One region of the Kitasatospora herbaricolor genome, then DNA from elsewhere that is predicted to be linked to it. Evidence: riboswitches for the same ligand, from Rfam matches in the RefSeq annotation. Region 1 holds a riboswitch; each other region holds the start of a gene.
The links. Region 1 has a riboswitch for cyclic di-AMP ahead of J2S46_RS22570 (M23 family metallopeptidase). Riboswitches for the same ligand answer to the same signal wherever they lie in the genome.

Region 1 (9,298 bases):
GGTCGGCGTGCGCGCACCGGCGTCCAGACCCCGGCCGGCACGTCCCGGCACGTCCCGACACCTCGGAGAGCGCCGCCCGGCAGCCGCTGGGCACAGGCGTTCGGAACGTTCCGGTCGCGGAATTCCCGGTCCTGGCAACGGGTAACACGCTCGGGAAACCACCGGCGAACCCCGGCCGCCCTCACCACAATGAATCTCCGAACGGCACCGCCGACCCGGATTCGGCGAGCCAAGATTTCAGGGGGAAGTTCCGTGCCAACAAAGCACTTCGTGTCCGCATCGATCGCCTGTGCCCTGCTGTTCGCGGGCGCCACCGCCTGCGGCGGGGACAAGGCCGGCGACAAGGCCGGCGACAGGGCGGGCGACAAGGCCGGGGCGGCCGCCCCGGCCGCCAGGGCGGAGTCGGTCGACGTCGAGAAGCTCGGCGCCGAGGAGGTCGTCAAGCGGGCCCGGACCGCGATGGGCGGCCTCGACTCGGTGAAGGTCAACGGCACCCTGACGATCGAAGGCGGCAAGCTGACCTTCGACCTCGCCGCCAGCAAGGCCGGCGACTGCGCCGGAAGCGTCGGCACCGGAAGCGAGGGCAAGGTCGAGCTGGTCCGGATCGGCGGCCGGACCTGGATCAAGCCGGACGCGGTGTTCTGGAACACGGTGGCCGCCAAGGAGGGCAACGCCAAGAGCGGCGCCGTGCTGGCCGAGCTCTTCAAGGGCCGCTACATCACCAACGGGCAGGACGACCCGAGCCTGAAGGAGATGGCGGAGGTCTGCGACCTCATCGGGGCCGTCAGCAAGGACGACGGCACCAGCGGCGACAAGTACACCAAGGGCGGTGCCGCCGACGTCGACGGCACCAAGGCCTTCAGCATCACCGCCACCGACTCCGGCGGCGAGAACAGCACCCTGTACGTCGCCACCCAGGGCAAGCCCTACCTGGTGCGGATGGAGCAGACCGCGGGCGCCGAGCCCGGGCAGCTGACCTTCAGCGACTTCGACAAGCCGCTGGACCTCAAGGCCCCGCCCGCCGACGACGTGATCGACTTCTCGGCGGTCAAGCAGAAGCTCCGGACCGCCTGAGCGGATCCCGGGAAAACCGCCGCTTAAATCCGTTGCCCCCGCTCGGGTCGCGTGCCTATCGTGGCGGCACACTGAAAGGAGGTGATCCTGGTTGAGTACCGTCAGGATGTGTGAGGTGGCTGCTCGCTAGAGCCGCCCCTGCCTGTGCAGTTGAGGTCGTGACCGGCCTCCGGCGGCAGGCGATTCCCAAGCAGTCACCCGGCCCGTGGGCTCACCGGAACATCCCCGGTGCCCCGGTGCCAGCAGCCCGGCGCCGGGCTCTGGTACCGGGGAGCAGCCCACGGGCCGTCTGCGTGTCCGCGCGCCTCCCGTTGGGTACAGTCGGCCCGACTTCACGGGGCTGACGCAGGGGGTACGGCGATGGCGGGGGCAAGGGCGGCCGGGGGCGCGGCACAGCTGCGGGCGGCGCGGCGGACGGCGGCGGCGGGCATGCTCGGGGTGGGACTGACCGGGTTGCTGCTGTTCGGGCTGGGGCGGGCGCACCCCCTGCAGGCCCTGGGCGGCGGTCTGACGGTCGCCGGGGCGGCGGCGGTGCTGGGCGGCGCCCTGGGGTTCCTGTTCGGGGTGCCGCGGATGCGCTCCGGCGAGCAGCCCGGCCCGGCCGGCGGCCCGGTGCGCGACTCGTACGTGCCGAACACCAACCTGGAGCAGGTCTCGGACTGGCTGACCAAGGTGCTGCTCGGCGTCGGTCTGACCCAGCTGGGCTCGCTCGGCGCCCGGCTGCACCAGCTCGGCGCGGCACTCGCCCCGGCCCTCGGCGGCGATCCGGGGGCGGCGCCGTTCGCGGCCGCGCTGGTGCTGTACTTCCTGGTGCTCGGGTTCCTGGCCGGCTGGCTGGCCACCCGGCTGCTGCTGCCCCGGGCCCTGTCGGACGCCGACCGCGCGCTCGACCTCTTCCTCGCGGGGCAGGACCGGGACCGCAAGGGCGACAAGGTGGGCGCGGACGACCTGCGGGTCCGGGCGATGCAGCGCCTGGGGCTGCTGGGCACCAGCACCGACCGGCCGGAGACCGTCCGGGAGCAGTTGCCGCCCGCCGGCGACGCCAGCCCGGAGAACGTGGTCGCCGAGGTGCGGTCGACCGCGCGCCGTTCGGCCCTGACCGCCGGTCAGGTCCGGGAGCTGTTCGCGGACGGCTCGGAGGGACGGCGGGTGCAGGCCCTCGCGCTGATGCAGGGCGACCCGGCACTGGCCGACCTCGACAGCGTCCTGGAGGCGATCGAGCGCCCCCGCTCGGGCTTCGAGCAGTACCACGCGCTGCTGGCGGCCCGCGGGCTGCTCTCCCGGCTGGCCGCCGGCGAGTGGCACCGGTTGCGGGACGCGGTGGCCTCGCAACTGGTCGCCCCGGAGGGCATCCCGTACGGCTCGGACCGGAGCTGGCTGGCCGAGAAGATCCTGGCCCGGGTGGACGCCGCCCCGGTCGTGCCCCACCAGTCCGCGGCGCCGGTCCAGGGCTGAGGCCGGGCCTGAGGCCGGGTCTGAGGCCGCGCCCGGACCCAGGCCCGGTCCGGGCTCAGGCCGGTTCGAGGAAGAGCGCACGCAGGCGGGCCACCCCCTCCTCACCGAGCCCGGCCCAGGCCAGGAACGCCGGCAGGGAGCCGTGGCGCCCGCGCAGCGCGGCCAGCGCGCCGGTGATCAGCTCGGGGCCGACGATCTCGGTGAACCGGACGACGCCCTTGGCGTCCAGGTACTCCTGCGGGACGCCGTCCAGCAGTCCGAGGCCCAGGTTGGACAGCAGGTAGTCGTCCACGATGTCCTCGTCGGGCACCCCGAGCACGCTCAGCAGGACGGCCACCGCGATGCCGGTGCGGTCGCGGCCCACCGCGCAGTGCAGCAGCGCGGGCAGCGCCTCGGGCTCGGTGAGCCGGCCGAGCAGGGCGGGCAGGGTGCCGTCGGCGGCGTCGGTGATCAGCCGGTACGCCTCGTGGAGCGGCTCGCCGTAGTGGTCGACGCCGTCCTGCGGGAGCAGCGGGTGGTGGGAGGTGCTGACGTCCAGGCCGCCCAGGCGGTCCGGGCGGACCAGCATCTCCGCCGGGTCCCGCAGGTCGAGGACGGTGCGCACGCCGAGCTTGGCGAGGGCCCGGGTGCCCTCCGGGGCGAGCTCGGCGAGCCAGCCGGACCGGTAGAGCAGCCCGGTGCGCACCCGCGCGCCGTCGGTGGTGCGGAACCCGCCCACGTCGCGGGCGTTGCGGACGCCGGGTATGTCGAGCAGGCGGTGGGCGCCGGGCACGGCCGCGGGGCCGGCGGTCACGGGCGGGTCGGTGAGGTCCATGGGCAGACACGCTAACGGCTGGCCACCCCGGCGGACCGGTGGTTCCGGGAGCGGGCGTGGGTCAGCACCAGGATCCGGCGGGTGCGGCCGTCGCCGGGGCGGGGGAAGACACGGATCTCGCTGCCGACCCGGTGCCGCCCGAGCTCCCGGCGCAGGTCGTCCAGGTGCGGGCAGCGCCGGCCGTCGCCGTCGTGCAGGGGGTAGATCCGGGCCTCGCCGCCGGGGGCGGTGACCCGGGCGAGTTCCAGCAGCCCGGCCAGCTGGTGGCGGGGGGCGAACCGGCCGGGGTAGGCGAGCAGCAGGTAGCAGCTGAGGGTGAGCGCGAAGGTGTGGTCGGCGAACGGGAGCCGGGGCAGCGCGGCGGCGACGTAGTCCTCGGGGTGGGCCGCGGTGTCGGCGGCGAACAGCCGGCGGGCGCGGTCCCAGCTGCGCAGGTAGCGGTCGGGCGGGAGATCCCGGGGCGCCGGGTAGAGGTGCGGGGCGGCCCGCATCGCGCCGGCCATGGCCTCCCGGCCGGCCAGCGCGCGGGCGGTGACGGCGGGCAGCGGCGCGGCGTACGCCGGGTCGGCGGCGATGACGTGGCAGCCGAGCGCGCGGGCCTCGGCGGTGAGCCCGGCGGCCCCGCCGGGGCAGTCCAGGACGGGGCCTGCGACGGCGGCGAGGGCGGCCCGGGTGAGGCCGAAGAGCCCGCAGTACTCGTCCAGGGGACGCGAGGTGAGCAGGATGTCGGGGGCGGCAGGGGCGGCCATGACGATCATCGGACCACGCGCCGGGACGGCCCGCATCCGGGGCGGCCCGGCGGCGTGGTCCGCCCGCCGGGCCGCCCCGGACGGCGGGACCGCCGCCCCGGAGGCCGGCTCAGCCGCTCCGGACGCAGGCTCAGCCGCCCAGCAGGCCGCGGATCGCCAGCCGGTTGACGTTGGTGACGGCGCGGACCAGCAGCGGGGTGAGGAAGACCAGCACGAGGCCGACCGCGGACATCCCGGCGATCTGCGCGGGCGACTCGACGAAGTACTGGTAGTGGCGGCCGTCCTTGGTGAAGTCGAAGAGCTGGTAGCCGGGCCACGGCGTCCAGCGGGCGAAGACCCAGTGGTAGAGCGGGTAGGCGGCGACCACCCACCCGGTGACCAGGAAGGTCAGCGACAGCGTGAAGCTGACGATCGCCCAGGGGAACATCAGGACCAGGTACAGCACGGCCTTCCAGCCGGCCGCGTCGCCGAGGCGGCCGGTGACGCCGGCCCAGAAACCCGGCCGGGCCGGGCGGACCGGCGCCGGGTCGGCGACGTCCAGGGCGAGCAGGCCCCGGGCGCGGGCGCGCTCCAGGGCGCCGAAGCCCCGGGCCGAACCGAGCAGCGCCACCAGCACCGGCAGCCCGACCACGGTGACCAGGGTGCCGAGTCCGAGCGAGAACAGCGTGACGGCGACGGCGAACCCGGCGACGGCGATCGGCAGCCCGGCGAGGGTGAACCCGACCTCGCCGAGGTACGAGCGGCTGAACGGCGCCCGCCAGAACCCGGGGGCCGGGCGGTCCCCGCCGCCCCGGGCCGGGCGGTGGGCCCGGTAACCGTCGTACTCGCCGCCCTGTGCGCTGCTGCTGATCATGGCCGCCTCGGTCCCTCGTGGTGTCCTGGTGCGCTTCCTGCTGACACCTCAACGGTCCCGCGGACGGCCCGGCGGCGGTATCCGGCCCACCGCCCGGTCCGGGGTGGGGTTAACCCCCTGCACGGGTCACCCCCCTACACGCCGCCCCGGTCGGCCCACTCGTCCTCCAGCAGCGAGTACTGCAGGGCGTCGTGCCAGGTCCCGCGCAGGTAGAGGTCGTGCCGGATCCGGCCCTCCAGCTGGAACCCGGCCTTGGTCAGCACCCGGGAGGAGGCGGTGTTGGCGGGATCGACCCGGGCGTAGAGCCGGTGCAGCCCGAGCGTGCCGAAGCCCAGGCCGCAGAGCAGCCGGGTGATCTCACTGGCGTAGCCCAGGCCCCAGGTGTCGCGGCGCAGCGCGTAGCCGACGAAGCCGGCCCGCTGGGGCTCCACCCCGAGCACGGCGTTGCCGATCGGCACGGCGTCCTCGCCGTCCTCCAGGCGGGTCACGGCCAGCCGGTAGGTGCTGCGCGGATCCTTCTCGGCCTCTTCGAGGTAGAGCTCGATCTGGTCGGCGCAGGTCTCCCGGTCGCGTGGTTCGAAGGGGAGGTATCGGGCCGTCTCGGGATCGCCGAAGACGGCGTGCAACGCGTCGATGTCGCCGGGGGTGTGGTGGAACTCGCGGATGACCAGACGCGGGCCGGTGAGCAGTACGGGGACCATGTCCGCCAACGGTACAGCGGCTACCGTACGTCACATGAACGACGATGACCTGCGGCTCGCCCCTCGTACCCGGACCGCCGAGCTGACCGCCTGGGCGCGGGCCCAGGACCGCGAGCCGGTGGCCGAGGGCCCGCTGCGGGCGGTGCTGACGCTGCTCGAACTCGGCGGCGGCCGGATCCGCGACGGCTGGCCCGAGCTGACCTCGGCCGCCGTCGAGCACCTGCTGTACGAGCGGCTCTACCTGTACGTGCAGCCGGCGCCCGGCGAGGACCCGCTGGCGTACGGCGCGGCGATGCGGCTGCTGACCGACCATCAGCGGGCGGCGAAGCGCCTGAACGCCAAGCGCCAGGAGCGGCTGCTGGCCGAGGCCGAGTGGCAGGGCGAGGTGGCGGCCGGCCTGCTGCGCCGCGCGGACCTGGTGACCTGGCCCCGGCTGTACACCCTGCTGCTGCGCGCGGACGGCGTGCCGCCGGACGACCCGGCGGCGGTCCGGGCCTGGCTGGACGCGTTCCGCGAGCTGGCGCCGGAGGAGCGGCTCGCGGCGTACGAGGGGCTGGAGGACGCCGGCGCGCTGGACCGGGTGGACGGCGACGGCGGCTGGGGCCCCACCCGGCTGATGTCGGTCGGGATGGCCACCGACGGCGCCCGGATGCTGCTGGAGAACGGGCTGATGGAGCGCAGCTACCGGAACCTGGCCGAGCTGAACGCGCTGGGCCGGCCGATGCCGCGGGAGCTCGCCGGGGACTTCGAGTCCTTCGAGGCGGCGGCGGCCGTGGAGGCGATGCGGCTGTTCGGCGAGTGGACGGTGCCGGGGCTGCCCCGGCTGCTGGTGGAGGAGTACCCCGATCTGGCGCCGGAGCCGGGACCGGAGGAGATCGAGGCCTACCTGGCGCAGCTGCCGCAGGATCCCGCGGGCGAGGACGGCGCGGACGGCCAGGACCAGTGGGCCGCGGAGGACCAGTGGGCCGCGGGGGAGGAGTGGACCGGCGAGGAGCAGTGGGCCGGCGAGGGGCCGGCCGAGGAGCCGGAGGCGGACCGCCCGGGGCAGTGACGGCCCGCCGGTCCCGGCGTCGGCCGGGACCGGGACGGTCCGTCAGGGCTCGGCGCCGCCCGGCAGGGGGCGAGGCCGGCGTCGCTGCCCGTCAGGGGGTGAGGCCGCGCTGCTCCAGCCAGCTCTCCGGGTCGACGGGGGCGCCGCCGTCCGGGCGGACCTCCAGGTGCAGGTGCGGGCCCGTCACGTTGCCGGTGGCGCCGACCTTGCCGATCTGCTGGCCGGGCACGACCTTGCCGGAGGCCTTGATGATCGAGGAGAGGTGGCAGTACCAGATCTCGGTGCCGTCGGGCAGGGTCTGGATGATCCGGTAGCCGTACGAGCCGGACCAGCCGGCCGAGGTGATGGTTCCGGAGCCGACCGAGTACACCGGGGTGCCGGTGGAGGCGGCAAAGTCGAGGCCGGTGTGCAGGTGCGACCAGTACGAGGCGCTCTGCCCGTAGTGGGCGGAGAGGAAGTAGTCGCGCACCGGCAGCTGGATCGCGGCGAGCTTGGCCTTCTCGGCGGCCTCGGCGGCCTTGCGGGCCTCCTCCTGCTGGGCGGCGCGCTTGACCTCGGCCTCCTTGGCGGCCTGCAGGCGGGCGCCCTCCTCGGCGGCGGTGCGCTGGCTGTCGGCCTGCTGCTGGATGCGGGCGGCAAGGGCCAGGCCGGGGTCGGCGGAGAGCACGGTGGTCTCGTCCGGCGAGACCACGGCGGGCGCGGCCGCGGGGGTCGCGGAGGCGAATCCGGTGGCGCCGAGGGTGGCGGCCACGGCGGTGACGCCGAGCAGGGGGCCGGTCCCGCGGGTCTGACGGGGCATCCGGTGCCGGTTGCTGTCGGCCGGCTGCGGCGGCGCGGTCTCGTCCGGGCCCTCGCCGTACGCGCCGCCGTAGGCGGGCGGCCAGGGGTGGTCGAGCAGCTGGGTGCCGGTGGAACCGGACGGGTGTGCCGGAGAGTGCGACGACGCCACGGAGGCGCGCTCCTTTCCTTCCTTCGCGCCTACCGGGTTAGCTGACGGGTTCGGAGCAGGAAGGTCTCCTACGGCCGGGCCTGGGCCTGGCCGATTCACCCCAAGGAACGGTGGTTCCCCGGCTCCCTGACCTGCTCCGGGGAGCAGGCCGTGCGGGATTAGGCGAGCGCACGGTGCCGTGGTCACGGCGTTTCCGACCGCGCTGCGTTATCAAACGTTAATCCTAGGAGCCCCTGATTCCAAGCCGTCCAGGCGGGAGAGTCAACATTTTCATGGGGCGGAATGGGCGATTTGGCATGGTTACCGTCCGGCGGCACTACGGATCGTGAACAGGCGTCAACAAACCGCACCTGAATCTGAGTACCCGTACTCATGTGCGCGACATGACGCTTGGCCATCCTGGCCGCATGAGCACCTCGATGCAGTCACGTACCACGGCGGCGTACTACGTCCAGGCCGTGCTGTCCTTCGCGATCTCCGGCGGCGCCCTGGCCGTCGGCATCGCCTACCTGCCGGTAGGCGCATGGACCAGGGCCTTCCTGGGCATCGGCCTGCTGTACACGGTGACCTCCTCGTTCACCCTGGCCAAGGTGATCCGCGACCGCCAGGAGAGCACCGAGATCGTCACCCGGGTCGACCAGGCCCGACTGGAGAAGCTGCTGGCCGAGCACGACCCCTTCAAGGTGGAGGGCATCTGACGCCCGGCCGGACCGGCGCGGGGAGCGCCGCACCCCGGCGGCGGGACGGGCCCGGCGCGGCCGGCGGCGGCCGGCCGCGGGCCGGGCGGGACGGACACCGGAAGCCTCCTTGACAGCTAAGGCTATTAGCCTTAGCTTTATGGCTATCGGCATCTCGCCGACGGCACGGCCCACAGGCCAAGGAGGCCCGCGATGTCCACCACTCCTCTCGCGACCCGTTACCTCGACGTCCCCGGCGGGCGGATCGCCTTCGACGACACCGAGCACGGCAGCGGCGCACCGGTCCTCCTGATCCCCGGCATGCTCGACTCCCGCTCCGCCTACCGCCACCTGCACCCGCTGCTGGCCGGGGCCGGCCACCGGGTGATCACCATGGACATCCGCGGCTTCGGCGAGTCCTCGATCGAGTGGGACGACTACACCCCCGCCGCCATCGCCCAGGACGCCCTGGCCCTGCTGGACCACCTCGGGATCGAGCGCGCCGTCCTGGTCGGCAGCTCCTACACCGGCGCCAGCGTGGTCAAGGTCGCCGGGGACGCCCCCGACCGGGTCGCCGGGATCGCCCTGCTGGACGCCTTCGTCGAGAACCTGCCGCCGACCGCCTTCCAGCGCGGCCTGGTCAAGGTGCTCGGCACGGCCGTGATCCAGTTCCCCGCCTTCTGGGGCATGTACCAGAAGCTGGCCTTCCCCACCGCCAAGCCGGCCGACTTCGCCGAGTACCGCGCCGAGCTGGTCGCCTCGCTGCGCACCCCGGGGCGGAAGACCGCCACCCGCGGCTACGTCCGCGGCGACTCCGCGCCGGTCGGCTGGTCGGCCGCGGTGACCTGCCCCGCGCTGGTCGTGATGGGCAGCAAGGACCCCGACTTCCCCAAGCCCGAGGTGGTCGCCGACCGCCAGGCCGCCGCGCTGAACGCCCGCAAGGTGATGATCGAGGGCGCCGGCCACTACCCGATG
Region 2 (9,298 bases), 410 kb from region 1:
GGTGCAGGAGCGGGTGGCCGAGCTGCGCACGGTCACCGCGGCCTCGCCGGGGGACGCCGACGCGGGGGCGGAGGGGCTGGCGCGCCGGGCGGTCACCCAGCTGGTGCTGGACGCCCTGGTGTCCCGGGCGCTGGCCGACCGCGGGCTGAGCGTCGGCGCCGGCGAGGCGGCTGCGGCCCGCGCCGCGGACGAGGTCTGGGCGGGCGGCTCGGCTCGGCTCGAACAGCTGCTGGCCGCCCGGGGCGTCCCCGCGGTCGAGGTCGACCGGTACTACCTGCAGCAGGTGGGCATCCGCCGGCTGGCGGCGGCCCGGGGGCAGGACGCCGGGACGGAGGCCGGGGACACCGAGGTCCGGCGGGCACTGGCCGAGGCGGCGGCCGCCCTGCACGTCCGGGTCAATCCCCGGTACGGCAGCTGGGACGCGCAGCGGGTCGTCCTCGCACCGGACCGGCCCGACCGCTGAGCCCGACCCGCCGACCCGCCGACCCTTGACCCGCCGACCCGCCGAGGCCGCCGCCCGCCGGGCCCGGGGCGCCCGCCGTCCACCGCTCGGCGGCGGTGCCCGGGGCCCGCCCGCGGACCGGTAGGTTCGGAGGGTGACCACGTCTACGGCAGCCCCGAAGCTGATCCTGCTCACCACCACCCACCGGGTCGCCCCCGGTCTGATGTCCTGGCCGGCCTGGGAGGCCCTGCGCGGCGCGGACCTGGTGCTGGCGGCGGACCCGGAGCACCCGCAGCTGGCGGCCGTCCGGCAGGCGGGGGTCCAGGTGGAGATCGTCGAGCGCGGCACCGCCCCGGCGCTGGCCCGCCGGCTGTCCGCCGGGTCCGAGCGGGTCACCGTCTGGCTGGGCAGCCCGGACGGCGACCCGGGCCTGACGGACGCCCTCGCCCGCCTCGCGGTCGAGGAGGCCGGGGCGGTGCCCGAGATCGAGCTGCTGCCCGGGTCGTACGACCTGCCCGGCGCGCGGCTGCTCGACCTGGCCTCGGTGATGGACCGGCTGCGGTCGCCCGGCGGCTGCCCGTGGGACGCCGAGCAGACCCACGCCTCCCTGGTGAAGTATCTGGTGGAGGAGGCCTTCGAGCTGGTCGAGGCGATCGAGGAGGGTGACCGCGAGACGCTCCGCGAGGAGCTGGGGGACGTCCTGCTGCAGGTGTTCTTCCACTCCCGGATCGCCGAGGAGCACCCCGAGGACCCGTTCTCGATCGACGACGTGGCGGGCGACATCGTCGAGAAGCTGATGTACCGCCACCCGCACGTCTTCGGCGACGTCGAGGCGGAGGGGACGGCCGCGGTCGAGGCGAACTGGGAGCAGCTGAAGGCGGCCGAGAAGCAGCGCGAGTCCGTCCTGGACGGCGTGCCGGCCGGCCTGCCGGCGCTGGCGTACGCGGCGAAGCTGGTCTCCCGGGTGCGGCGTGCGGGCTTCACCGCCGTGCCGGACGCCCCGTACGAGCTGCCGGCGGAGCTGACCGCGGAGTCGGCGGGCCGGCTGCTGCTCGCGGTGGCGCAGCGGGCGCACGACGCCGGCGTGGACGTGGACGCGGCGCTCCGGGCGAGTGCCCGCGGCTACCGCCGGGAGGTCCGGGCGGCGGAGGGCCTGACGGACTGAACCGGGCGGACTGACACCGGCGGCCCCGGCGCGCGGCGGCACGGGCGCGGGTAGCCGGCCGCACGCGGTGCGGCCGGTCGGGATGGGGCGGGGCCGGCCTCAGCCGCGCTCGGTGCCCGCGGCGGTGCCGGTGAGCGCCTGGTCGTCCGCGGCCCGGCGCTGCGGCGGGATGACCTCGCTGATCGCCTCGCCGACGAGGGCGAGCAGTTCGGCGAGCCGGTCGAGGTGGTCGGGCAGCTCGGCCAGCGAGACGATCCGCTCGCCGTCGGGCCCGGCCACGCAGAACAGGTCGATCGGGCCGAGGTGCTTCTCCGCGGTGTCGACCAGGGCGGCCACGTCGCTGGGGCGGTGGATGTCGCCGCACACCCCGACCACCGGGCAGCCCGGGCGGTCGAGTTCGGCGGCGAGGTCCTCGGCCCGGTTGGGGTGCTGGTCGGCGATGAGCACCCCGGCGGCGCCGGCGGCCGTGAACCGGCGGGCCAGGTCGGCGCCCGAACCGCCGTCCAGTACCGCGATGACCACCACTGCCCCGGCTACCCGCATGGGTGCGCTCCTCCCTGTGGGCGACACCGCACCGGCGCCCACCAAAGACATGTCGGAGGATCCTAGGCACGTCACGACCCTCCGCAACAGGGATTACCCATCAGGTGACCAGGCTCACGCCTGCCGGCCACCGGATACGGTCAGGACATGCCGGATCAGCCGAACCCCGCCCAGCCTCCCCTCTTCACGTGGGAGTTCGCCGCCGACCCCTACCCCGCGTACGCGTGGCTGCGCGAGCACTCCCCGGTGCACCGCACCACGCTGCCGAGCGGGGTGGACGCCTGGCTGGTCACCCGGTACGCGGACGCCCGGCAGGCGCTGGCCGACGGCCGGCTCTCGAAGAACCCGGCGCACCACAGCGAGCAGGCGCACCGCACCGGGCGGGTGGGGATCCCGGGCGAGCGCAGCGCCGACCTGATGACGCACCTGCTGAACATCGACCCGCCGGACCACACCAGGCTGCGGCGGCTGGTGTCGAAGGCGTTCACGCCGCGCCGGGTGGCGGAGTTCGAGCCGCGGGTGCAGCAGCTGACCGACCGGCTGATCGACTCCTTCGCCGGGCGCGGCTCGGCCGACCTGATCCACGAGTTCGCCTTCCCGCTCCCCATCTACGCGATCTGCGACCTGCTCGGCGTCCCGCCGCAGGACCAGGACGACTTCCGCGACTGGGCGGGCATGATGATCCGGCACGGCGGCGGTCCGCGCGGCGGGGTGGCCCGCGCGGTGAAGCGGATGCGCTCCTACCTGCTGGAGCTGATCCACCGCAAGCGGGCCGACCTGGGCGACGACCTGATCTCCGGGCTGATCCGGGCCAGTGACCACGGTGAGCACCTCACCGAGAACGAGGCCGCCGCGATGGCCTTCATCCTGCTGTTCGCGGGCTTCGAGACCACGGTCAACCTGATCGGCAACGGCCTGTACGCCCTGCTGCGCCACCCCGGGCAGCGGGCCCTGCTGCAGGACTCGGTGGCGGCGGGGGAGACCGGGCTGCTGGCCACGGCGGTGGAGGAACTGCTGCGCTACGACGGTCCGGTGGAGCTGGCCACCTGGCGGTTCGCGACCCACCCGCTGACGATCGGCGGGGTGGACATCCCGGTCGGCGACCCGGTGCTGGTGGTGCTGGCGGCGGCGGACCGCGATCCGGCGCGTTTCGCGGACGAGAACACCCTCGACATCGCCCGGAAGGACAATCCGCATCTCGGTTTCGGCCACGGGATCCACTACTGCATCGGCGCACCGCTGGCCCGGCTGGAAGGCCAGGCCGCGCTGGCCACGCTGCTCACCCGGCTGCCTGATCTGCGGCTTGCGGCGGAACCGGAGGAACTTCGCTGGCGTGGTGGGCTGATCATGCGTGGGCTTCGTGAACTCCCGGTCGAATTCACTCCGGCGAAGGCGCTCTGACCGGCCGGGAAACGCTGACGGCGTGTCGGACAGGATCGCTCACGGACGCTCAGAACACGCATCAATACGGACAAATGGGCGTGGTTTGTGAACGATCCGCCGACTGTCGTAATTTCCGTGTGATGTATGCGATATGAGCTTGTGATTGATGTGAGGATCTGTCTACTCTCCCTGGTGTTCGCAGCTGCGAACACCCGTGCGCGGAACGCCGAGTCCTGCCCGCCGCGCGTCCGGGAAACCGACCAGACCCTTGGGCAGGGGCGGGGGACCCAGGATTTTCTGCCGTTCCCCACGGCTTGGGGTGAAGCCGCATCAGGTGGAAGAAGGATTCCGCCCGAGGCGGCCGGGCCACCTCCCGGTCCGAACCCGACAGCTCACCTCGCAGGCGTGCGGAGAGGGACATGTCCATGCTGTTCGTTGGTAACGGTCGTCACCGTCGTCGTACCCAGGCCGAGAAGGCGATCGCCGTGGCGGGCGTCGCCGGGGTCGGACTCGCGATGCCGCTCCTCGCCGCCACCGGCGCCCACGCGGCCCCCGTGTCCGTCTGGGACAAGGTCGCCCAGTGCGAGAGCGGCGGGAACTGGAGCATCAACACCGGCAACGGGTACTACGGCGGACTCCAGTTCAGCCAGAGCACCTGGAAGGCCTACGGCGGCGGCCAGTACGCCCCGCAGGCGCACAAGGCCAGCAAGGGCCAGCAGATCGCCGTCGCGGAGAAGGTCCTCTCCTCGCAGGGCCCGGGTGCCTGGCCGGTCTGCTCGGTCAAGGCCGGCCTGACGAAGGGCGGCGCCTCCGCCCAGGTCGACACCGCCGACGCCACCACGCAGAGCGCCTCGCAGGACGCCGGCACCCGGAGCGTGCAGCCCGCTCCCGCCGCCAAGCCCGCCAAGCCGGCGCAGTCGAAGCCGGCCCGGGCCACCCGGGCGAAGGTCTCGACGGACGGCCAGGGCTCCCCGTCCGGCCGCGGCGAGGCCCAGGACCCGGACTTCTCCGGCCGCACCGGCTGGGACGCGGCCAACAAGGTCTTCTGGTACCAGGTGGACGGCGGCTGGCACTGGACGAGCCACCAGGACGTCTACGACCGCCACGCCGACGACGACACGCCGCAGGCCCGTACCGCCGCCGCGGCCGCCCCCGCGGCCGAGGCCGCTCCCGCCGCGCCGGTCACCCCCGCCGCCGCGACGACCGGCCGGGCCTACACCGTCCAGCCCGGCGACACCCTCGGCGGGATCGCCGGCAGCCAGGGCGTGGCCGGCGGCTGGGGCGCGCTGTACGACGGCAACCGCACCGTGGTGGGCGGCGACCCGGACCTCATCCTGCCGGGCCAGGTCCTGAACCTCGGCTGAGCACGGCGCGCGGGGCCGTGCCGTCCGGTACGGCCCCCTTCGCCCCCTTTCGCCCCGCTCCGGGTGCATCCCGTGGGGCATCCAGGTGAACTACCGGCGGGTAGCCGGGCCACACGCTGAGACGGGACCGAGGTCGACGTGGCCGGGAGAGCCCGTGCGGTTAGGCTCTGGTCGTAACGACTCCGCAATCGTCCGCCGGACTCCACAACGGTCCGCGGATACCTGCTTCCGCTAGGAGATGCCTCGTGCCGTCCATTGATGTCGTCGTAGCCCGTGAGATTCTCGACTCGCGTGGCAACCCCACGGTCGAGGTCGAGGTCGGCCTCGACGACGGCAGCACCGGCCGTGCCGCTGTCCCGTCCGGCGCCTCCACCGGTGCCTTCGAGGCGCTCGAACTGCGCGACGGCGACAAGAACCGCTACTTCGGCAAGGGCGTGGAGAAGGCCGTCCTGGCCGTCATCGAGCAGATCGGCCCGGAGCTCGTCGGCTACGACGCCACCGAGCAGCGCCTGATCGACCAGGCCATGCTCGACCTGGACGCCACCCCGGACAAGTCCTCGCTCGGCGCCAACGCCATCCTCGGCGTCTCGCTCGCCGTGGCGCACGCCGCCTCCGAGGCCTCGGACCTGCCGCTGTTCCGCTACCTCGGCGGTCCCAACGCGCACGTCCTGCCCGTCCCGATGATGAACATCCTCAACGGCGGCTCGCACGCGGACTCCAACGTCGACATCCAGGAGTTCATGATCGCTCCGATCGGCGCGGAGTCCTTCTCCGAGGCCGTCCGCTGGGGCGTCGAGGTCTACCACACGCTCAAGGGCGTGCTGAAGGAGCGCGGCCTCTCCACCGGTCTGGGCGACGAGGGCGGCTTCGCCCCGAACCTGGACAGCAACCGCGAGGCGCTCGACCTCATCGTCGAGGCCATCAAGAAGGCCGGCTACGTGCCCGGCAAGGACGTCGCGCTGGCGCTGGACGTCGCCGCCTCCGAGTTCTTCAAGGACGGCGCCTACCAGTTCGAGGGCAAGGGCCTCACCTCGGCCGAGCTCATCGACTACTACGCCGACCTGGTCGCCTCGTACCCGCTGGTCTCCATCGAGGACCCGCTGGACGAGCAGGACTGGGACGGCTGGAAGGCCATGACCGTCAAGCTCGGCGACAAGGTCCAGCTGGTCGGCGACGACCTGTTCGTCACCAACCCGGTCCGCCTCGCCAAGGGCATCGAGACCGGCACCGCCAACGCGCTGCTGGTGAAGGTCAACCAGATCGGCTCGCTCACCGAGACCCTGGACGCCGTCGAGCTGGCCCAGCGCAACGGCTACCGCTGCATGATGTCGCACCGCTCCGGCGAGACCGAGGACGTCACCATCGCCGACCTCGCCGTCGCCACCAACTGCGGCCAGATCAAGACCGGCGCCCCGGCCCGCTCCGAGCGCGTCGCCAAGTACAACCAGCTGCTGCGCATCGAGGAGATCCTCGACGACGCCGCCGAGTACGCCGGCCGGGGCGCCTTCCCGCGCTACAAGTACGAGGCCTGATCCCGCCACGAGGGCCGACGCCCTCGGCGGGAGACGCCCCCGGAGCACGGGGGCGGACACACAGCCGCTGCACCGGTGCCCCGGCTCTCACCCCGTAGGGTGGGGGCCGGGGCACCGGCGCGACCAGGAGGGGTAACGGGAGATGGCAGGCTGGAAGATTCCGGGCTTCGCGGCGCGCCCGCGATTCACGAGCCGGGCGACCGTGCTCGTCCTGGTGCTCTGCTCCCTGGTGGCGATCCTCGCCTACCCCACCCGCCAGTTCATCTCCCAGCGCTCGGAGATCTCCGCCCAGCGCGCCCGGGCCGAGCACGCCCGGCAGCAGGTCGAGCAGCTCCGCCGGGAGAAGGCCCGCTGGCAGGACCCGGAGTTCGTCAAGGCGCAGGCCCGGGCCCGGCTGCACTACGCGATGCCGGGGGAGACCCCGTTCATCTCCGTGGACCCGGCCGCCGGCGCCACCAAGTCCTCCTCCTCGGCCGGCGCAGCCGGCCCGGCGAAAGCCGCCAAGCCCTGGTACGCGAGCGTCTGGGACTCCGTGGACGCCGCCGACACGGCCGCCCTGGCCCCGCCCGCGGCCCCGGCCGCCGCCCCCGCCCCTGCCCCCGCTAGAGACAGCTCTCCCCATGACCACTGAGAACACCCCCTCCGCCTCCGCCGCCACCCCCGGTGCGGCCGTCGCGGACTCCGACGTCGCCGCGATCGCCGCCCAGCTCGGACGGGTTCCGCGCGGCCTGCGCGGCGTCGCCCACCGCTGCCCCTGCGGCAACCCGGACGTCGTGGAGACGGCCCCCCGCCTCGCGGACGGCACGCCGTTCCCCACCCTCTACTACCTGACCTGCCCCAAGGCCGCCTCGCTGATCGGCACCCTGGAGGCGGACGGCGTGATGAAGGAGCAGACCGCCCGGCTCGCCGAGGACCCGGAACTGGCCGCCGCCTACCGGTCGGCGCACGAGGACTACATCGCCCGCCGGGACGCGATCGAGGTGCTGGAGAACTTCCCCAGCGCCGGCGGCATGCCGGACCGGGTGAAGTGCCTGCACGTGCTGGTCGGCCACTCGCTGGCGGCCGGGCCCGGGGTCAACCCGCTCGGCGACGAGGCGATCGGGATGCTGGAGGACTGGTGGGCCAAGGGCCCGTGCGTCTCCGCCGCCGAGGTGGCCGAGAGCGCCGCCCGGGTCGCCGAGCAGCGGGCCACCGCCGAGGACCACGCGGCCGTGATCGCCGCCAAGGAGCAGCTGGCGGCCGAGCGCGCCGCGAAGAAGCGCGCGGCCGAGGAGGAGGGCGCATGACCACCACCAGGGTGGCCGCGATCGACTGCGGCACCAACTCGATCCGCCTGCTGGTCGCCGACCTCGACCCGGAGACCGGTGCGATCACCGACCTCGACCGCCGGATGGTCATCAACCGGCTCGGCCAGGGCGTCGACCGGACCGGCCGGCTCGCCCCCGAGGCGCTGGAGCGGACCTTCGCGGCCTGCCGCGAGTACGCCGAGGTGATCAGCTCCTACGGGGTCGCTCCGGAGCGGATCCGCTTCGTGGCGACCAGCGCCTCGCGCGACGCCGAGAACAGCGACGAGTACACCGAGGGCGTCCGGGGCATCCTGGGCGTGGCCCCCGAGGTGGTCAGCGGGGACGAGGAGGCGCGGCTCTCCTTCGTCGGCGCGACCAAGGAGCTCACCGGCGGTCAGTTCCCCTCGCCCTACCTGGTCTTCGACCTGGGCGGCGGCTCCACCGAGTTCGTGCTGGGCACGGACGACGTGCAGGCGGCCCGCTCGGTGGACATCGGCTGCGTCCGGCTCACCGAGCGCCACTTCGCCGGCGCCGAGCTGCCCACGCTGGGGCAGATCTCCGCCGCCAAGGCGCACATCCGGGGCGAGCTGGACAAGGCCGCCGAGGACGTCCGGCTGACCGGGGCGGCCACCCTGGTCGGCCTGGCCGGCACCGTCACCACGGTGTCCGCGATCGCACTGGAGCTGCCCGAGTACGACTCGGAGCGGATCCACCACTCGCGGATCTCGCGCGACCAGGTCGCGGAGATCGCCGGGCGGCTGCTGGCCTCCACGCACGCCGAGCGCGCGGCGATCCCCGCCATGCATCCGGGGCGGGTCGACGTGATCGCGGCCGGTGCGCTGGAGCTGCTGGAGATCATGGGGCGGACCGGCGCCGCCGAGGTGGTCGTCAGCGAGCACGACATCCTGGACGGCATCGCCTGGAGCGTCGTCCGGGCCTGACGGCCGGGTGCCCTCCGGGCCCCGTCCGAGTCCGACCTGCGGGCCCCTGTCGGCCCCGCCCGCCCCTTGCGGGGCTTACGTTTCCGGCCCCGGAGCGCCTGATCGGCGCCCGGGGCCGCGCCGCGCGCGGGGCCGGGCGAGAAAGTTCGTGAATTTCTTCACATGGCGATCCCCGCTTTCGGTGCACTGAGGGGTCCGCTACGTCCGATATGTGGGACCGAAGGTCGTCCGCAGGCGTAGGCCGCTGGTTCGCAGGCCGTCCCGCGCTCCGGCGGTGGAATCGCAATCGGCAGTGGGGAACCCAAGCGCCGCACGGATCGTTGCTGCTCACGCGGGTCGATCGAACGATTGTGCTCACAGGCAACAGCTGTTACGAGTGAGCGGAAGTCCCGCCCCGCCCCGAGTGGCCGCGTAGTGTAGCACAGGGTGTCCAGACCCCTGTGACGGGCCTCACGAAGGGCGCCTCGGACGGTGCTGGATACTTTCGGATATGAGCACCACGGAGCGTCCTCGCATCCTCATTGTCGGCGGTGGTTACGTCGGCCTGTATGCCGCGATGCGCATCCTCAAGAAGATGCGCTACGGGGAGGCGACCGTCACGGTCGTCGACCCGCGGTCGTACATGACGTACCTGCCCTTCCT
Region 3 (9,298 bases), 2.4 Mb from region 1:
GCTGGGCCAAGCCGCCGGCGGCCAGCAGCAGGGCGCCGCGCCGGGACAGCACGGTGCGACCCACCCCGGCGTCGGCCCGGGGCAGGTCGCGGGCGAGGTCCGCCTGCAGCGGCCGGGGAGGGCTCAGAGCCGGACCACCTCGGTCACCGGCATCGCGTTGACGCTCTCGTAGCGGACCCGGGCGCCGGGGTAGGGGGCGTGCACGACGACGCCACCGCCGGCGTACATCCCGACGTGGTGCCTGTCCCCGTAGAAGATCACCAGGTCTCCCGGTCGTGCGTCGGCCAGGGCGACCCGCTGTCCCGCGCGTGCCTGGCCCTGCGAGGTCCGCGGCAGGCTCACGCCGGCCTGCCGCCAGCTCCAGTACATCAGACCCGAACAGTCGAACGCGCCGGGCCCGCTCGCCCCGAACACGTACGGCGAGCCGATCCGGGTGACGGCGGCGGCCAGCGCGGCGGCGGCCCGGTCGGAGGCGGGCGGGGCGGTGCCGAGGTCGAGCCGGTCGGTACCGCGGGTGGCACGCTGCTCGGCGTCCCGGGCGTCCTGGGCGGCCAGCCGGGCCCGGCCGGTCACGCCGAGGCTGTTCAGCAGCCGCTGGGCCTTGGTCAGGCGCTGCTGGATCTGCTCCTTGCTGTCCGCCAGGGCGTGCCGGGCCTCCTCCAGTTCGGCGAGCTTGGCGGTGGCCTCGCTACGGCGCTGGTCCAGCCGTCGCTGGCGCTCGGCCACCTCGCGCAGGGTCTCGCTCTGCCGCTCGGCGACCTGGTCCAGGCTGCGGGCCCGGGACAGGTAGCCCTCGGGGTCGGAGGCGAGCATCAGCTGGGCGGTCGGGGCGATCCCGCCGGCCCGGTACTGGGCCCCGGCGACGGTGGCGAGCTCGCCGTGCAGCCGGTTGAGCTCGTCCTGGCCGACCGCCACCTGCTGCTGGAGGGCGCCGGTCTCGCCCTGCAGCCGGCGCTGGTGCTCCAGGGCCGCGTTGTACTTCTCGGAGGCCTGCTCGGCCTCGTCGTAGATCTGGTCGACCTGGGCCTTGACGTCCGTGCGGTCCGGCGGGCCGTCAGGCGCGCCGGGAGCGGCGAAGGCGCTGCCGCCGGCCGCCACACCCAGCGCGGTGCCGGCGGCGGCGGTGAGCACCAGCGCGCGGACGAGCGTGTGCACACCTGGCAGTGGGTGACGGCGGTGCATCGCCATGCGGCGCGGCTCCATTCCTGCGGCCGGGCCACCGCCGCCGCCCGGAGTGGGCGACCGTCCGAGCGGAGGTCCGGGGGCAGACGTTAGCGAGTCCTCGCGGCCGAGTCCAAACCCCTCCCAACCCGAATATTTGACCCCCAATCGGACATCAGCTCGGGCGGCCGGAACGCCGCAGGCCCGGCCCCCGGACGAACCGGGGGCCGGGCCTGCGGAAGGAGCCGGCGAAGCTGCGGCGCGGGCCGCGTCAGATCCGGACGATGGCCGAGATCGGCATCACGGTCGCGGACTCGTAGCGGACGTTCGCACCCGTGTGCGGGGCGTGGATGATCTGGCCGCCGCCCACGTAGAGGCCCACGTGGGACATGCCGCCGTAGTAGATGATGAGGTCGCCGGGCTGCGCGTCGGCGATGTTGGTGCCGATCCGCTTGCCGGCCGAGGCCTGCGCCTGCGAGGTGCGCGGCAGCGACACGTTGGCCTGGGCGTAGGCCCAGCCGGTGAAGCCCGAGCAGTCGAAGGAGTTCGGGCCGGTGGCGCCGTAGACGTACGGGGCACCGAGCTTGCTCTCCGCCGCGGCGATGGCGGCGGCGGCCCGGCCGCTGGCCGGGACGTTCGAGGGCGCCGGGGTGGCGGCCGCGGTGGAGCCGCTGCTGAGCGGGCTGCGGGCGGTGTCGCGGGAGGCGCGATCGGTCTGCGCCTTGGCGGCGTCCGCCTTCGCCTTGGCGTCCGCGGCGGCCTTGGCCTCGGCGGCCTTCAGCGCCTCACGCTCCTGCTCGGTCAGCGTGTTGAGCAGCTGCTGCGCCTTGGCGAGCTTGCCCTGGACCTCGTCCTTGCTGGCCTTGAGCTGCTGGGTGGTGGTGTCCAGCTCGGCGAGCTTGCTCTGCGCCTCGGACTTGTCCTGGTCCAGCTTGCGCTGCTGGGCCTGGAGCTCCTTGAGGGCGTTGCTCTGCGAATCGCCGGCCTGGTTGACGGAACCGGCCTGGCTGAGGAAGTTGTCCGGGCTGGTGGAGAGCATCAGCTGGACGGTCGGCGAGATGCCGCCGTTGCGGTACTGCTCCGCCGCGATCTCGGCGAGGCCGCCCTGAAGGTCGGTCACCTGGGCCTGCTGGCGCGCCACCCGGTCCTGGATCTCGCCGACCTGCTTCTGCAGTTCCTGCTGCTTGGCCTGCGCACCGTTGTAGGCCTCGGTGGCGACCTCGGCCTGCTCGTTGAGCTGGTCGACCTGCTCCTTGACCTGGTCCTTGGTCTGCACCGGGTCGGCGTGGGCGCCGGCCTGGGCGGACAGGGCCACGGCGGCGGCGGCAGCAGCGGTCATGATCGATACGCGGGCACGACCGGCGGGCTTGGGACGACGATGGGACGCCACGAAGGCGGGCTCCTTCTTCCTACGTCCGCCTACCGGGTGAGCTGACGGGTTCGGGCTGGAAGAGATGCCCTACGACGCCTCACCGGCCCGGCGTCTCACGACGACCGGCCGACCTGGCGCCGATTCACCCCGAGGAACGTGGTTCCCCGGCTCCGTTCCACAGCGTCCCCGTAGGGACTTCCCCGTCGGGCAGTTGACTGCCCGTGCTGCTTCTCGGACTCGGCGGTAACCCCCGCCGCCACCCAGGCTGGGTGATCGACTGTGCGGTGGTTCGAGGCACGACCCTAGTAACGAAACCGTGATCCGTTCAAATCGTTGTAGGAAAAAAGTTGGAACTCCACCCAAGTTCGATTGTGATTGTGACCAGATGTGATCGTCCGTCCACCCTGGGCTGATGGTTTTTCATCATGTGGTCGCCAGAGGCCCTCGGGGGGCGTGTCCCAGATCACAGGAGGATTTCGGGGCGCCCGGGCATGTCGGAGATGGCGAACAATCAACAAATGTCCGAAATGGGCCCGTTGTCGCTACCCCGGCAGGTTCTCACCCGCCCCCGGGTTCCCTCCGGCACCGCCCGCCCCGGCGGTCCGACGCTCGCCGCGCCCGGACGCGTCAGGCGCACCCCGCTCCCGGGGTCCGGGCCGGCCGGCCCGGACGGCGAGGGGGCCGGGCGCGAACCGCGCCCGGCCCGCGCCTCGCGGTGCGTCAGACCCGGCGGATCGTGTTGATCGGCATGGCGTCGGCCTTCATCACCTTGACCACGTCGCCGGTGTGCGGCGCGTGCACCACCAGCCCGTTGCCGATGTACATCCCGACGTGGTGGCGGTCCGAGCCGTAGACGACCAGGTCGCCCGGCTGGGCCTCGGCCAGCGAGGGCACCCGCACGCCGACGTTGCCCTGGGACTGCGAGGTGCGCGGCAGCGAGACACCGGCCTGGCCGTACGCCCACACCATCAGGCCCGAGCAGTCGAAGGTGCTCGGCCCGGTGGCGCCCCAGACGTAGGGGGCGCCCTGCTTGCTCATCGCCTTGGCCACGGCGACACCGGCGTAGCCGGCGGCCTGCGGCAGAGTGCCGAGGTCGACGCGGACGGAGTCGCGCGAGGCGCGGCCGTCGCCCTGGACCACCGAGGCGCGGTCGGCGGCGCTGAGCGTGTTCAGCAGCGCCTGCGCCTCCTTCAGCTTCTGGTTGACGTCCGCCTTGGCCTGGTTCAGGTCCTTGGTGGTCTCGTCCAGCGAGGACAGGATGGCCGCGGCCTCAATCTTCTGCTGGTCGAGGCGGCGCTGCTGGTCCTGCAGGCCCTTGAGCGCCTCGGCCTGGCTGGAGGTCGCCTGCTGGACGCTGGTCGCCTGCTGGAGGTAGCCGGACGGGTCCGAGGCGAGCATCAGCTGGACGGACGGGTCGATGCCGCCGGTGCGGTACTGCTCGCCCGCCACCTCGGCCAGGCCCGCCTGAAGGTGGGTCATCTGGTCCTGGCCCCGGGCCACCTGGTCCTGGAGCTGGTCGGCCTGCTTGCGGAGCTGGTCGGCCCGCTCCTTGGCGCCGTTGTAGCGCTCGGCGGCCTGTTCCTGCTCCTCGTTGAGCTTGTCGATCTGCGCCTTCACGTCCTCCTTCTTGGAGGGCGTGGTGGGCGCGGCGTGCGCGCTCATCTGGGCGGACAGGGCGACCGCGGTCGCGGCGGCAGCGGTGAGCACGGTCACCCGCGCGCGGCTCGGCTGCTTCGGACGGCGGTGGGAGGCCAAGGACCGGCTCCTTCTTCCTGCGGGCTCACCCGAACGAGTGAGTATCCGGAAAATAGGTTTGACGCCAGACCCTAGTGAAGATCAGCGCATTCCGCCACTCCCGCCGGGCCACCAACGTGGAGCCTCGGCCGGAAATTCACCTGATCCACACACTCCCGCCGTCCAGGCCCTGACCAGCTGTCAAGGCAGGCCGACCCACACCCGGCGCGCGGGCCGGCCCGCGCGCCGCCCGGAGCCCTCCGCGCTGCCCCGGTCGCGCCTGCCGCACTGATCGCGGACAGCGCGGGAGGGCGGCAGGCGGCAGGCGGCAGGCGGCAAGCGGCAAGCGGCAGGGCAGCAGGGCAGCAGGGCAGCAGGCCGGCCGGCTCAGGCCCGGCCCAGCCGGTTGAGCAGCAGGACCGACGCCACGGGGCGCGCGCCGGCGTTGCGCACGCCGTCCGCGACCTCCTTGTCGGTGGAGACCACCACCACCGGCCGCCCCTGCGGCTCGGCCCGCACCAGCCGGCGGATCAGCTCGTCCGCCGTCTCCCCCGTCCGGCTGAAGCGCACCCGGACCCCGCGCGGCGGCGCCATGATCACCGGGACGTCGAGGTCCTGGCCGTCGAAGACGCAGGTGACCTCCGCCTGGGTGCGCTGGGCGAGCATCGCCAGCCCCCCGAGCAGCCGGATCCGCTGCTGCTCCAGCGGCAACGAGGGATAGCCGGTCTTGGTGACGTTGTAGCCGTCCACCACCAGATGGACCTGCGGGATCGCCAGCAGCTGGTCCAGCAGCGCCGGATCGTCCTCGGCGAGCGCCCGGCGGGCCACGTCGTGCGGCGAGGCGGAGGCCGGCTCCACCGCCTCCACCAGGTCGGCCGGATGGATCCGGGCGACCGGCAGCGCCAGCTCCCGCTGCAACCCCTGCGCCGACTGCAGGACGGTGTCGAGCAGCAGCCGCAGCCGCATGTCCTCCACACTGCGCCCCTCGCGGGCCGAGCGCCGGCCGTGCTCGACCGCCGTCTCCAGCTCGGAGATCCGGTGCTTCAGCCGCCGGGCCTCGCCGTCGGCGGCGCTGCGCTCGGCGGTCGACGCGGCGCGCAGCGCCTCCAGCTCGGCGGCCAGCTTGCGGGTCTCGGCCTGCGCCCGCCGGGTGTCGCTCTCCAGCGAGCGCACCTTCTTGCGCAGCGACTCCGCCTCCTTGCGCACGCTCTCCGACTCGGCGCGCTGGCGCTCCAGGTCGTTGCGGGCGGCGGCCCGCAGCTCGGCCAGCTCCGCCTGCAGCTTCTCGGCCAGCCGGGCCGACTCGGCGGCCGCGCCCTCGGCGCCGGCCCGCTCGGCGAGCTCCCCGGCCTGCTCGACCAGCCGGGCCCAGCCGTGCGGGCGCAGCAGGTAGGCGGCGGTGGCGACGTCCATCGGGTCGGCGGCGCCGGGCACGGTGCCGGCCTCCAGCGCCTTCACCAGGTCGGGCTGGCCCAGCCGCAACCGGTCCGCTATCCGCACCCGGAACGCGGGCTCCGACTCCAGCGCGGCGGCCAGCGCGGTGGCCGCGTACTTGGCCCGCCGGGCCGGCGTGAACTTGGCGTACTGGCGCAGCGAGAGCGGCAGTTCGGCGACCGGCAGGCCGCCCAGGGCGTCGGCCGCGATCCCGACCACCCGGCGGCGGACGCCCTCGGGCAGCGGGCGGTCGAGCTGCTCGCCCGTCCGCTCGTCGGCGTCGCCCTCGCCGGCGGGCGTTCCGTCCTCGGCCCGCCCGGCACCGGCGTCCGGGGCGCTGTCCCCGTCCGTGGTCTCAGCACCGGCCGGGACGGCCTCGACCGCGTCCGGGGGCCGGGCGTCCACAGCGGGCTGCTGCCCCTGCGGTCCGGCGGGCTCCCTCGCTGCGTCCACCACGTCCTCGGCTCCGATCCTGTTCTGCGGAGTGCTCACGGCCGGCTGCCGCTGCCCTGAAACTCACCGCTCTCTGCAATTGTCCCTGTACGGTGCCCCACCCCGCGCCACGCCACACTCCCGCGGCTGAGGGGTGCACGGCCCGCCGGGGCCCGGGTGCGGGGCCCGGGGCCGGCGGTGGGCGGGGCGGCGGCGGGCCCGGGGCCGGGTGACCGGCCCCGGCCTCCCGGTCAGGCCTGGTCGGCTGCCTCGGCCTCGGCGCCCGGACGGTCCACCAGCTCGACCTGGTCCACCGCGTTGCACCAGCGGCAGCGCACCGACTCGACGGTCTCGGCCAGCACCTCGGTCTCCTCGACCTTGGAGTCGCCCGCCAGGTCGAAGTGCAGGTACTCGACCACCTTCGCGGTGCGGGTCACGTCGAAGCGGGTCAGGTTGCCGCACAGCGTGCAGCGCCAGCGGGTCTCAGCGGTCAGGGCGGGGACGGTCATCGGGGGGTCCTCTCGGCGGTTCCCTGGTCTGGGCGGGAGGCGCTCCCCCCGGGGCCCGGCGTCGGCGGCGGGAGGCGGGGAATGCCCGCCCCAAGCCTATTGCCTGGGCCGTCTTCGCCCGCCACCGGTCCGGAGCGGCCCCGGTCACCCACTCGCAGTACAGCGCGGTGTCACCGCCGCGCCCGCGAGGAATGCTCCCCGGCATGGCGATCCCGGTCCTCGACCACACCGGCGCGCGGGACGGGCGTGCGGCCGTCCCCGCGCCGGTGGTCACCTACGCCCTGATCGCCCTCAACACCCTGGTGTTCCTGCTCGGCCCGGCGGCGGGCCTCAACCCGGTCTACGGCACCGGGCAGGCCCGGGTCTGCGCCGAGCAGCGCTTCGAACAGCGCTGGGGGGCGGTGCCGGCCGAGCTGCTGGAGCACCGCCCGCTGGCGGCCGGGCGGATCGTCCAGCCGCCGGGCTGCGAGGTGGGGCCAACCCCGGGCAAGTCACCGGCGCTGTCGGTGCTCAGCTCGCTGTTCCTGCACGCCGGCTGGCTGCACCTGCTCGGCAACATGCTCTTCCTCTACGTCTTCGGTGCCGGCGTGGAGGAGCGCCTCGGGCGGGTCCGCTTCCTGGTCTTCTACCTGGCGGTGGGCACCCTCGCCACCTACGGCTACGCGCTGGCTCAGGCGCACTCGGCGGGCTCGGACCGGGTCCTGATCGGTGCCTCGGGGGCGATCGCGGCGGTGCTCGGCGGCTACCTGCGGCTGTACCCGAAGGCCCGGGTGACCACGCTGGTGCCGCTCCTGCTCTTCCTGCCGCTGCGCTTCCCCGCCTGGCTGGTGCTGGGCCTCTGGTTCGCGCTGCAGTGGTGGTCGGTGCGGTCCACCGGCCTGGACGGCGGCGGGCAGCCGCCGGGCCCGGGCAGCGTGGCGTACCTGGTGCACGTGATCGGCTTCAGCGCCGGCTTCCTCCTCACCTGGGCCGCCCGTGCGCACGCGCCCCGGCGCCCCGGCCCGCACCGGGCCGGCTGAGCCGACGGCCGCCGGGCCCGGGGCGGTGCCCGCCGGCCCGCGCGGGCGGACTGACGCCGGGCGGGGCGGCGGCTACGCTGGCCGCACCCCACAAAGGAGCAGCAGAGTGATCACCGCCATCGTCCTGATCAAGACCAGCGTCGACCGCATCCCGGAGATCGCCGAGGCGATCACGGCCATCGAGGGTGTCAGCGAGGTCTACTCGGTGACCGGCGGCTACGACCTGGTGGCGATGGTCCGGGTCCGCCGGCACGACGACCTGGCCGACGTGATCCCGGGTCAGCTCAACAAGGTGCCGGGCGTGGAGCACACCGAGACCCAGATCGCCTTCCGCACCTACTCCCAGCACGACCTCGAAGCCGCCTTCGCCCTCGGCCTGGGCGAGTAGCGGGGAGACGCGGCGCTGCCGGGAGCGGCCGGGCTCCCCGGCCGCTCCCGGCAGCGGTCCCGGGCTCAGCCCGCCCGGCGGGTGTCGGCGACGCAACGGCCGCCCTCGCTGCGGTAGCTCCAGGCGGCGCCGTCGGTGACCAGCTCGCGGACGGCGGTCAGGAACCGGTCCAGGTGCTCGTCCGGGGTGCCGGCGCCGAAGCTGACCCGGATCGCGTTCAGGCTGCGCTCGCCGGGCAGCGAGGCCTCCGGCGCGCCGCACTCGGACGGCGGGGCCTCCTCGCCGCCGAGCAGGGTGCGGACCAGCGGGTGGGCGCAGAACAGGCCGTCGCGCACACCGATGCCGTACTCGGCGGAGAGCGCCGCCGAGAAGTGCGAGCTGTTCCAGCCCTGGACGACGAAGGAGACCACGCCCACCCGGGCGACGTCGGTGAGCAGCGGGGTGTCCCCGAACAGGCTGAGCACCTTGACCTCGGGGATCTCGGCCAGGCCGGCCTTGAGGCGGGCGATCAGCTGCTGCTCGCGGGCCTCCAGCGCGTCGAAGCCGGCCTCGCTCAGCGCCCGGCAGGCGGCGGCGATGGCGTAGGCGCCGATCACGTTCGGGGAGCCGGCCTCGTGGCGGGCCGGGCCGGAGTTCCACTCGACGGCGACCGAGCCGTCCACCTCGCGGGCCACGGTGCGGGTGGCGCCGCCACCGGCCAGGTACGGCTCGGCGGCGTCCAGCCAGTCACGACGGCCGGCCAGCACGCCCGAGCCGAACGGCGCGTACAGCTTGTGGCCGGAGAAGGCGACCCAGTCCACGTCCAGCTCGCGGACCGAGACCCGGTGGTGCGGGGCGAGCTGGGCGGCGTCCAGGACGACCCGGGCGCCGTGGCGGTGGGCGGTGCGGGTGAGTTCGGCGACCGGCCACAGCTCGCCGGTGACGTTGGAGGCGCCGGTGACGCAGAACAGCTTCGGGCCCTCGCCCGCGCCGGCCAGCGCCTCGTCCAGCGCGGCGACCGCCTCGGCGTGCGAGCGCGGGGCCCGCAGGTAGGAGACGGCGACCCCCTCGCGGCGCCAGGGCAGCAGCGAGGCGTGGTGCTCGGTCTCGAAGACGAAGACCCGGGTGCCGGCGGGCAGGGCGCCCGCCAGCAGGTTCAGCGAGTCGGTGGTGGCGCGGGTGAAGACCACCTGGTCGCCCTCGCGCAGGTCGAGGAACTCCCCGACGGTGCGGCGGCTCTGCTCGAACAGGTCGGTGGACAGCTGCGAGA

Region 2: another riboswitch for cyclic di-AMP. It lies ahead of J2S46_RS24380 (LysM peptidoglycan-binding domain-containing protein); the one in region 1 lies ahead of J2S46_RS22570 (M23 family metallopeptidase).
Region 3: another riboswitch for cyclic di-AMP. It lies ahead of J2S46_RS11940 (C40 family peptidase); the one in region 1 lies ahead of J2S46_RS22570 (M23 family metallopeptidase).

What each region holds. Positions count from the first base shown of each region.
Region 1 is NZ_JAUSVA010000002.1:5,074,204-5,083,501, reverse strand. Features, by position in the region: gene J2S46_RS22605 (hypothetical protein) at 271-1,074, shown strand; gene J2S46_RS22600 (hypothetical protein) at 1,435-2,529, shown strand; gene J2S46_RS22595 (tyrosine-protein phosphatase) at 2,585-3,343, opposite strand; gene J2S46_RS22590 (hypothetical protein) at 3,355-4,092, opposite strand; gene J2S46_RS22585 (sensor domain-containing protein) at 4,223-4,945, opposite strand; gene J2S46_RS22580 (GNAT family N-acetyltransferase) at 5,080-5,646, opposite strand; gene J2S46_RS22575 (hypothetical protein) at 5,681-6,697, shown strand; gene J2S46_RS22570 (M23 family metallopeptidase) at 6,789-7,646, opposite strand; cyclic di-AMP (ydaO/yuaA leader) riboswitch at 7,659-7,821, opposite strand; gene J2S46_RS22565 (YiaA/YiaB family inner membrane protein) at 8,054-8,344, shown strand; gene J2S46_RS22560 (alpha/beta fold hydrolase) at 8,537-9,298, shown strand, end outside.
Region 2 is NZ_JAUSVA010000002.1:5,484,282-5,493,579, forward strand. Features, by position in the region: gene J2S46_RS24360 (SurA N-terminal domain-containing protein) at 1-463, shown strand, start outside; gene J2S46_RS24365 (nucleoside triphosphate pyrophosphohydrolase) at 597-1,607, shown strand; gene J2S46_RS24370 (SDR family NAD(P)-dependent oxidoreductase) at 1,707-2,150, opposite strand; gene J2S46_RS24375 (cytochrome P450 family protein) at 2,298-3,551, shown strand; cyclic di-AMP (ydaO/yuaA leader) riboswitch at 3,781-3,953, shown strand; gene J2S46_RS24380 (LysM peptidoglycan-binding domain-containing protein) at 3,953-4,897, shown strand; gene eno (phosphopyruvate hydratase) at 5,143-6,429, shown strand; gene J2S46_RS24390 (FtsB family cell division protein) at 6,572-7,060, shown strand; partial or broken gene J2S46_RS24395 (DUF501 domain-containing protein) at 7,057-7,715, shown strand; gene J2S46_RS24400 (Ppx/GppA phosphatase family protein) at 7,712-8,656, shown strand; gene J2S46_RS24405 (NAD(P)/FAD-dependent oxidoreductase) at 9,147-9,298, shown strand, end outside.
Region 3 is NZ_JAUSVA010000002.1:2,656,939-2,666,236, forward strand. Features, by position in the region: gene J2S46_RS11930 (hypothetical protein) at 1-52, opposite strand, end outside; gene J2S46_RS11935 (C40 family peptidase) at 124-1,188, opposite strand; gene J2S46_RS11940 (C40 family peptidase) at 1,433-2,500, opposite strand; cyclic di-AMP (ydaO/yuaA leader) riboswitch at 2,562-2,726, opposite strand; gene J2S46_RS11945 (C40 family peptidase) at 3,254-4,288, opposite strand; gene J2S46_RS11950 (NYN domain-containing protein) at 4,655-6,193, opposite strand; gene J2S46_RS11955 (hypothetical protein) at 6,385-6,642, opposite strand; gene J2S46_RS11960 (rhomboid family intramembrane serine protease) at 6,846-7,661, shown strand; gene J2S46_RS11965 (Lrp/AsnC family transcriptional regulator) at 7,768-8,049, shown strand; gene J2S46_RS11970 (aminotransferase class V-fold PLP-dependent enzyme) at 8,115-9,298, opposite strand, start outside.